Streptomyces venezuelae: one gene and its partner. The protein of the gene in region 2 interacts with the protein of the main gene of each other region in a pairwise test. Links are inferred from orthologs where the notes say so. Each region holds a gene or a part of one and is shown on either strand. Other genes may lie near its edges.

Region 1 (3,289 bases), 1.6 Mb from region 2 along the record:
AGCACCGCCCGCGCCGAAGGAGTCACTGCCGGCGGATCTGGTCTCTCTGCTGATCCACCGGGTCGGTCTCTCGGAGGCGGCCGTCTCCGAGCTGGCCAAGGAGGATGCCGTGGCCCGTCTTCAGCGGTACTGGACGGACGGCACGTGATGCGGCGGGCGGAGCCCACACCTGCCCCCCACGGACCGCCGCGTCGTCTGTGGGGTCGCGGGGCTTCGGGAGCGGGTCGGCCCCCTGTGGCTCCCGCACCAGGAACGCAGAAGGCCCCGGCCGGTTTCCCGGTCGGGGCCTTCAAGTGCCCGGTGAGGCACTGGCGGAGGATACGAGATTCGAACTCGTGAGGGGTTGCCCCCAACACGCTTTCCAAGCGTGCGCCCTAGGCCACTAGGCGAATCCTCCGCCGCAAACAATACAAGACGTTGAGGGGTGCTCGCGAACGTGATCGTCGGGCGGAGCGCGGGTCGGGGTCCGGCTCGATTCCGGGGCCTTCCATCCGCTAGGGTGGGGCCAGCCCCTCACGTGGCGCTATCTCACCCAACTCCCCCAGGGCCGGAAGGCAGCAAGGGTAAGTGGGCTCTGGCGGGTGCGTGGGGGGCGCTTTGCGTTCCGGGCGCCGCCCGGGACGCCCTCCAGGGGCTCCGGCGGACCGCTGATGTCGGTGGGCCCGGATAACCTCGTATACGTGTCGTCCCTTGCGCTGTACCGCCGCTACCGCCCCGAGTCGTTCGCCGAGGTCATCGGGCAGGAGCATGTCACTGCCCCGCTGATGCAGGCCCTGCGGAACAACCGGGTCAATCACGCGTACCTGTTCAGCGGGCCGCGCGGCTGCGGCAAGACCACCAGCGCGCGCATCCTCGCCCGGTGCCTGAACTGTGAGCAGGGTCCCACCCCCACCCCCTGCGGGGAGTGCCAGTCCTGCCGGGACCTGGCCAGGAACGGGCCGGGCTCCATCGACGTCATCGAGATCGACGCCGCCTCGCACGGTGGTGTGGACGACGCCCGTGACCTGCGCGAGAAGGCCTTCTTCGGGCCGGCGTCCAGCCGCTACAAGATCTACATCATCGACGAGGCCCACATGGTCACCCCGCAGGGCTTCAACGCCCTGCTGAAGGTGGTCGAGGAGCCGCCGGAGCACCTCAAGTTCATCTTCGCCACCACCGAGCCGGAGAAGGTGATCGGGACCATCCGGTCCAGGACGCACCACTATCCCTTCCGGCTGGTGCCGCCCGGCACCCTGCGGGACTACCTGGGCGAGGTCTGCGGGCGCGAGGGATCCCAGGTCGAGGACGGGGTGCTGCCGCTGGTCGTGCGCGCCGGCGCCGGGTCCGTGCGTGACTCGATGTCCGTCATGGACCAGCTGCTCGCCGGTGCGGGCGACGACGGTGTGACATACGCCATGGCGGCCTCGCTGCTCGGCTACACCGAGGGCTCCCTGATCGACTCCGTCATCGACGCCTTCGCCGCCGGGGACGGGGCCGCCGCCTTCGAGGTCGTCGGCCGGGTGGTCGAGGGCGGGAACGACCCGCGCCGGTTCGTCGCCGACCTGCTGGAGCGGCTGCGCGACCTGGTGATCCTGGCCGCCGTACCGGACGCCGGGGAGAAGGGGCTGATCGACGCCCCCGCCGATGTCGTGGAGCGGATGCAGGCCCAGGCGTCCGTGTTCGGGGCCGCCGAGCTGTCGCGCGCCGCCGACCTGGTCAACGCCGGACTCACCGAGATGCGGGGTGCGACCGCACCCCGGCTGCAGCTGGAGCTGATCTGCGCCCGGGTGCTGCTGCCCGCCGCCTTCGACGACGAGCGGTCCTTCCAGGCCCGGCTCGACCGGCTGGAGCGCAGCGGCCCGCCCGCCGCCGCGGCCTTCGCCGCGCCGCCCGCCGCCGCGCCCGCCCTGGGGTACGTGCCCGGGCCCGAGGCGCACGCCATGGCCCCCGCCGGTCCCGGCGGGGGTGCGGCCGCCGCGCGCGCCGCCGCGCCCGCGCCCGCCCCGGTGCAGGCTCCCGAGCCGGTCCGGGCCGCCCCTCCTGCCACACCGGCCCCGGCCCCCGCCGCGCCCGCCCCCGCTCCCGGCGCCTGGCCGGGCGCCGCGCAGCCCGGGAGCGGTGCTCCCGGTGCCTGGCCCGGTGCCGCGGCACCGGCCGCCGCAGCGGCTCCCGCCGCGGGTGCCTGGCCCGGGGCGTCCGCCCCGGCCGCCCCCGCCCCCACTCCCGCGCCGGCTCCGGCCGCCGCACCCGCCCCGGCCGCCGCGCCCTCCCCCGGGATGGCCGCCGGAGCCGGGCAGGTCCAGGCGATGTGGCCCGGTGTGCTGGAGGCCGTCAAGAACCGCCGTCGCTTCACCTGGATCCTGCTCAGCCAGAACGCCCAGGTCACCGGCTTCGACGGGACCACCCTGCAGCTGGGCTTCCCCAACGTCGGAGCCCGGGACAACTTCGCCAGCAGCGGCAGCGAGGACGTCCTCAAGGCGGTCCTGGCCGAGCAGTTCCAGGTCAACTGGAAGATCGAGGCCGTCGTCGGCGGCGGCTCCCCGGCGCCGGTCCCGACCTCCTCGTACGGCTCGTCGTACGGCGCCCCGGCCGCGCCCGCCCCCGCCCACACCCCGCCGCCGGCTCCGGCCCAGCAGCAGTCCCCCGCCCCGCAGGCCCCGGCCGCCCCGCCGTACACGCCGCAGCAGCAGCCGTCCCAGCAGTCGGCTCCCGCCCCGCAGCCCCCCGTGCAGCAGGCGCCCCCGCCGGTCGCCCCCGAGGACGACTTCGCCGAGGAGGACGATCCCGACCTCGTCGAGAGCGCGCTGACCGGACACGACCTGATCGTGCGCGAGCTCGGAGCCACCGTTGTGGAGGAATACACAAACGAGTAGCCGGTGCCGATTGGGTGGCCGCACGAAGGTGCCCGCGCCGTCCGGGCTAGTCTGAGCAGCGTGAAGGTCCTCGTCATCGGCGGCGGCGCCCGCGAACACGCCCTGTGCCGCTCTCTGTCCCTCGACCCCGACGTCTCCGCGCTGTACTGCGCTCCCGGCAACGCCGGCATCGCCGAGGTGGCCGAGCTCCGCCCGGTCGACGCCCTCGACGGCGGTGCCGTCGCCGCTCTCGCCACCGAACTCGGAGCCGCGCTGGTCGTCGTCGGCCCGGAGGCCCCGCTGGTCGCCGGCGTGGCCGACGCCGTGCGCGCCGCCGGGATCCCCGTCTTCGGCCCGTCCGCCGAGGCGGCGCAGCTCGAAGGCTCCAAGGCCTTCGCCAAGGACGTGATGGCCGCGGCCGGGGTCCCGACCGCGCGCAGCTACGTCTGCACCACCCC
Region 2 (4,378 bases):
TCCCTGGGGGTCCTCTGTGCTTTGCGGCGGTTCCCCGAGTCTGCCCGACCTCAAGGGTGTTGAAGGCCGGAACTCGATCATCGGCGTGGCGGATCTCACGGTCGACGGGGCGGAGGGGCCCGGCTACGCGCAGTAATGATCCAAAATGCGCGGTTTCTGGCGTTGTGTGAGTGTGAAGGCGGTCCTGGCCCCCAGACCCTCACGGAGGTTCCACCATGGCCAAGAACAAGAACCAGAAGCAGCCCGCCAAGCAGCAGCCCCGGTCGGGGCAGGATACGAGCAAGGGCTCGGCGGAGACCGAGTCGATGCCCTCGTCGGCACCGAGCCCGATGGACATGGCGCACAAGCGCAAGGAGAAGAAGTTCGGCCACAACTGACGGCCGTGACCGCATGCGGAAGGGCCCGCCCGGTGACACCCGGCGGGCCCTTCCGCACGTTCCGGCGGGGTCGCTATCCGGCCAGGCAGGACGGTCCGAGCAGCACCTTGAGGTCGCCGAAGAGCGCCGGGTCGGGCTGGACGCGGTGCCGGTCGAGGCGGAGCACGGTGGTGGTGCGCGGCCCCTGGAGCTTGATCCGCACCTCGGTGTTGCCCTTGTGGTGGCGCAGGATCTCGCCCAGACGGGTCACCATCGGCGGGGTGACCTTGACGGTGGGGATGGTGAGGACCACCGGGGCGTTGGTGCCGGCCGAGGAGAGGTCGGGGACCATCATCTCCATGGCGACCAGGCGGGGGACGTCCTCGCGCTTGTCGAGGCGGCCCTTGACGAAGACGACGGTGTCCTCGACCAGCTGGGTGGAGACGAGCTGGTAGGTCGCCGGGAAGAACATGCATTCGATGGAGCCGGCCAGGTCCTCGACGGTGGCGATGGCCCAGGCGTTGCCCTGCTTGGTCATCTTGCGCTGGAGGCCCGAGATGATGCCGCCGATGGTGACGACGGCGCCGTCGGAGTGCTCGCCGCCGGTCAGCTGGGAGATACCGGCGTCCGTCTTGTCGGAGAGGACGTGCTCCAGGCCGAACAGCGGGTGGTCGGAGACGTACAGGCCGAGCATCTCGCGCTCCTGGGCGAGCAGGTAGGACTTCTCCCACTCGACGTCGGAGAACTCCACGTCGAGCCCGAAGCCGGGCTCGTCGCTCGCGTTCTCGTCACCCATCCCGCCGAACAGGTCGAACTGTCCCTCGGCCTCCTTGCGCTTGACCGCGACCACGTTGTCGATCATCGACTCGTGGTGCGCGACCAGGCCCTTGCGGGTGTGGCCCATCTCGTCGTAGGCGCCGGCCTTGATCAGCGACTCGACGGTGCGCTTGTTGCAGACGACGGCCTCGACCTTGTCCAGGAAGTCGGGGAAGGAGGAGAACTTCCCCTTGGCCTTCCTGGTCCTGATGATCGACTCGACGACGTTGGTGCCGACGTTGCGCACCGCGGTGAGGCCGAAGAGGATCACGTCGTCGCCCTGGGCGGCGAAGTTCGGCTCGGACTCGTTCACGTTCGGCGGCAGGACCTTGATGCCCATCCGGCGGCACTCGTTCAGGTAGATCGCGGACTTGTCCTTGTCGTCCTTGACCGAGGTGAGCAGGCCGGCCATGTACTCGGCCGGGAAGTTCGCCTTCAGGTAGGCGGTCCAGTAGGAGACCAGGCCGTACGCGGCCGAGTGGGCCTTGTTGAAGGCGTATCCGGCGAAGGGGACCAGGACGTCCCAGAGGGCCTTGATCGCCGCGTCGCTGAAGCCCTTGCCCCGGGCACCCTCCTCGAAGATGACGAAGTTCTTCGCCAGCTCCTCGGGCTTCTTCTTGCCCATCACGCGGCGCAGGATGTCGGCCTCGCCGAGCGAGTACCCGGCGATGATCTGGGCGGCCTTCTGCACCTGCTCCTGGTAGACGATCAGTCCGTAGGTGACCGCGAGGACCTCTTCGAGCGGCCCCTCCAGCTCCGGGTGGATCGGGGTGATCTCCTGCTGCTTGTTCTTGCGCAGGGCGTAGTTCGTGTGCGAGTTCATGCCCATCGGGCCCGGCCGGTAGAGGGCCGAGACGGCGGAGATGTCCTCGAAGTTGTCGGGCTTCATCAGGCGCAGCAGGGAGCGCATGGGCCCGCCGTCGAACTGGAAGACGCCGAGGGTGTCGCCGCGGCCGAGCAGTTCGAAGGTCTTGGCGTCGTCGAGCGGGAGGCCCAGGAGATCGATGTCGATCCCCTTGTTGGCCTTCACCATCTTGACGGCGTCGTCCATGATCGTGAGGTTGCGCAGGCCGAGGAAGTCCATCTTCAGCAGGCCGAGCGACTCGCAGCTCGGGTAGTCCCACTGGGTGATGGTGACGCCGTCGGTGTGCCGCACCCAGACGGGCACGTGGTCGGTGATGGTCTCGCTGGACATGATCACGCCGGCGGCGTGCACGCCCATCTGGCGGACCAGGCCCTCCACACCGCGTGCGGTGTCGATGACCTTCTTGACGTCCGGCTCGTTCTCGTACATCCCGCGGATCTCGCCGGCCTCGCCGTAGCGGGGGTGCTGCGGGTCGAGGATGCCGGACAGCGGGATGCCCTTGCCGAGGACGTCGGCGGGCATGGCCTTGGTGAGCCGGTCGCCCATGGCGTACGGGTAGCCCAGGACGCGGGCCGAGTCCTTGATCGCGTTCTTGGCCTTGATGGTGCCGTAGGTGCCGATCATGGCGACCTTGTCGGCGCCGTACTTCTCGGTCACGTACCGGATCACCTCCACGCGCCGGCGCTCGTCGAAGTCGATGTCGACGTCGGGCATGGAGACGCGCTCGGGGTTCAGGAAGCGCTCGAAGATCAGGCCGTGCGTGAGCGGGTCGAGGTCGGTGATGCCCATGGCGTACGCGACGATCGAGCCGGCCGCGGAGCCTCGGCCCGGGCCCACCGCGATGCCCTGGTTCTTGGCCCACATGATGAAGTCGGCGACCACGAGGAAGTAGCCGGGGAAGCCCATCGAGATGATCGTGTCCATCTCGTACTCGGCCTGCTGCATCCGGTCGTCCGGGATGCCTCCGGGGTAGCGGCGGTGCATGCCGCGCATGGTCTCCTCGCGGAACCAGCTGACCTCGGTGTGGCCCTCCGGGATGTCGAACTTCGGCATCAGGTTCCGGAACTTGAACATGCCCTCGGTGTCGATCTGGTCGGCGACCAGCCGCGTGTTGGCGCAGCCCTCCTGCCAGGCGTCCGAGGAGTCGATCGCGTACATCTCGTCGGTCGACTTCAGGTAGTAGCCGGTGCCGTCGAAGCGGAAGCGGTCCGGGTCCGAGAGGTTCTTGCCGGTCTGGATGCAGAGCAGGGCGTCGTGGGCGGTCGCCTCGCTGGCATAGGTGTAGTGGGAGTCGTTCGTCACCAGCGGCGGGATGCCGAGCTTCTTGCCGATCTCCAGCAGCCCGTCGCGGACCCGGCGCTCGATCTCGATGCCGTGGTCCATCAGCTCCAGGAAGTAGCGCCCCTCGCCGAAGATGTCCTTGTAGTCGGAGGCGGCCTGCACGGCCTCGTCGAACTGGCCGAGGCGCAGCCTGGTCTGCACCTCGCCGGACGGGCAGCCGGTGGAGGCGATCAGGCCCTCGGACCACTTGGAGATGGTCTCCTTGTCCATCCGCGGCCACTTCGTGAGCCATCCCTCGGCGTACGCGTCGGAGGACAGCCGGAAGATGTTGTGCAGGCCGGTGGCGTTGGACGCCCAGATCGTCTTGTGGGTGTAACCGCCGGAACCGGAGACGTCGTCGCGCTTCTGGTGCGGCTGGCCCCACTGGATGCGCCGCTTGTTGCGCCGGGACTCGGGGGCGACGTAGGCCTCGATGCCGATGATCGGCGTGATGCCGGCCTTCTGCGCGGTGTGGAAGAAGTCGTAGGCGCCGTGCAGGTTGCCGTGGTCGGACATGGCGATGTGCGTCATGCCCATCTCGTTGCACGCGTTGAACATGTCCTTCAGCCGCGCGGCACCGTCCAGCAGTGAGTACTGGGTGTGGACGTGCAGGTGCGTGAACGGCGGCTTGGTCACGGCGCGGGTCCTCCGGCGGCGGGGGGTGAGGGGGCAGCTTCGAATCCTACGTCGGCCGGGTGACAGATCGCGGGCACTGACCGGTACGGTCGGGCGTTGCAGAACCAGGAGGGCCGATCCGGCGTCCAGTCGGTCGGAACCCGAAACAGCCCGTGCACCAGGAGGAACCCGCCATGGCGGTCCCCGAGACGACCGACGAGCAGCGCGCCGAGCAGATCCTCGACGTCTTCGACACCGCGTTCGGTGAGCTGCTCGCCGCCGACCCCGCTGCCTTCCAGGTCAAATTCCGCAAGATGGCGGCTTCGGCCTTCGCCTTCTACCGGGGTACCGCCTGCCTCTTCTACTCCGACCTGGAGCGGGACCGGCACGGCGGCCCGTACCTGGA

The links.
Region 1: the proteins of dnaE (region 2) and DEJ51_RS15660 interact in binary tests that used the Escherichia coli proteins (3 or more experiments, as listed by UniProt). The link is inferred for Streptomyces venezuelae from one-to-one orthologs.

The regions. Positions count from the first base shown.
Region 1 is NZ_CP029189.1:3,577,594-3,580,882, reverse strand. The notes cover bases 285-3,266. They hold DEJ51_RS15660 (DNA polymerase III subunit gamma and tau), read left to right. Parts: upstream 285-680; coding sequence 681-2,852; downstream 2,853-3,266. Other genes in these bases: purD (phosphoribosylamine--glycine ligase), read left to right, coding at 2,913-3,266. Also shown: DEJ51_RS15675 (hypothetical protein), read left to right, coding at 1-148; more of purD, read left to right, coding at 3,267-3,289. UniProt on the Escherichia coli protein: Part of the beta sliding clamp loading complex, which hydrolyzes ATP to load the beta clamp onto primed DNA to form the DNA replication pre-initiation complex.
Region 2 is NZ_CP029189.1:2,018,329-2,022,706, forward strand. The notes cover bases 251-4,321. They hold dnaE (DNA polymerase III subunit alpha), read right to left. Parts: upstream 3,994-4,321; coding sequence 451-3,993; downstream 251-450. Other genes in these bases: DEJ51_RS34450 (hypothetical protein), read left to right, coding at 251-377; DEJ51_RS08540 (DUF2252 domain-containing protein), read left to right, coding at 4,167-4,321. Also shown: more of DEJ51_RS34450, read left to right, coding at 216-250; more of DEJ51_RS08540, read left to right, coding at 4,322-4,378. UniProt on the Escherichia coli protein: DNA polymerase III is a complex, multichain enzyme responsible for most of the replicative synthesis in bacteria. This DNA polymerase also exhibits 3' to 5' exonuclease activity. The alpha chain is the DNA polymerase catalytic subunit.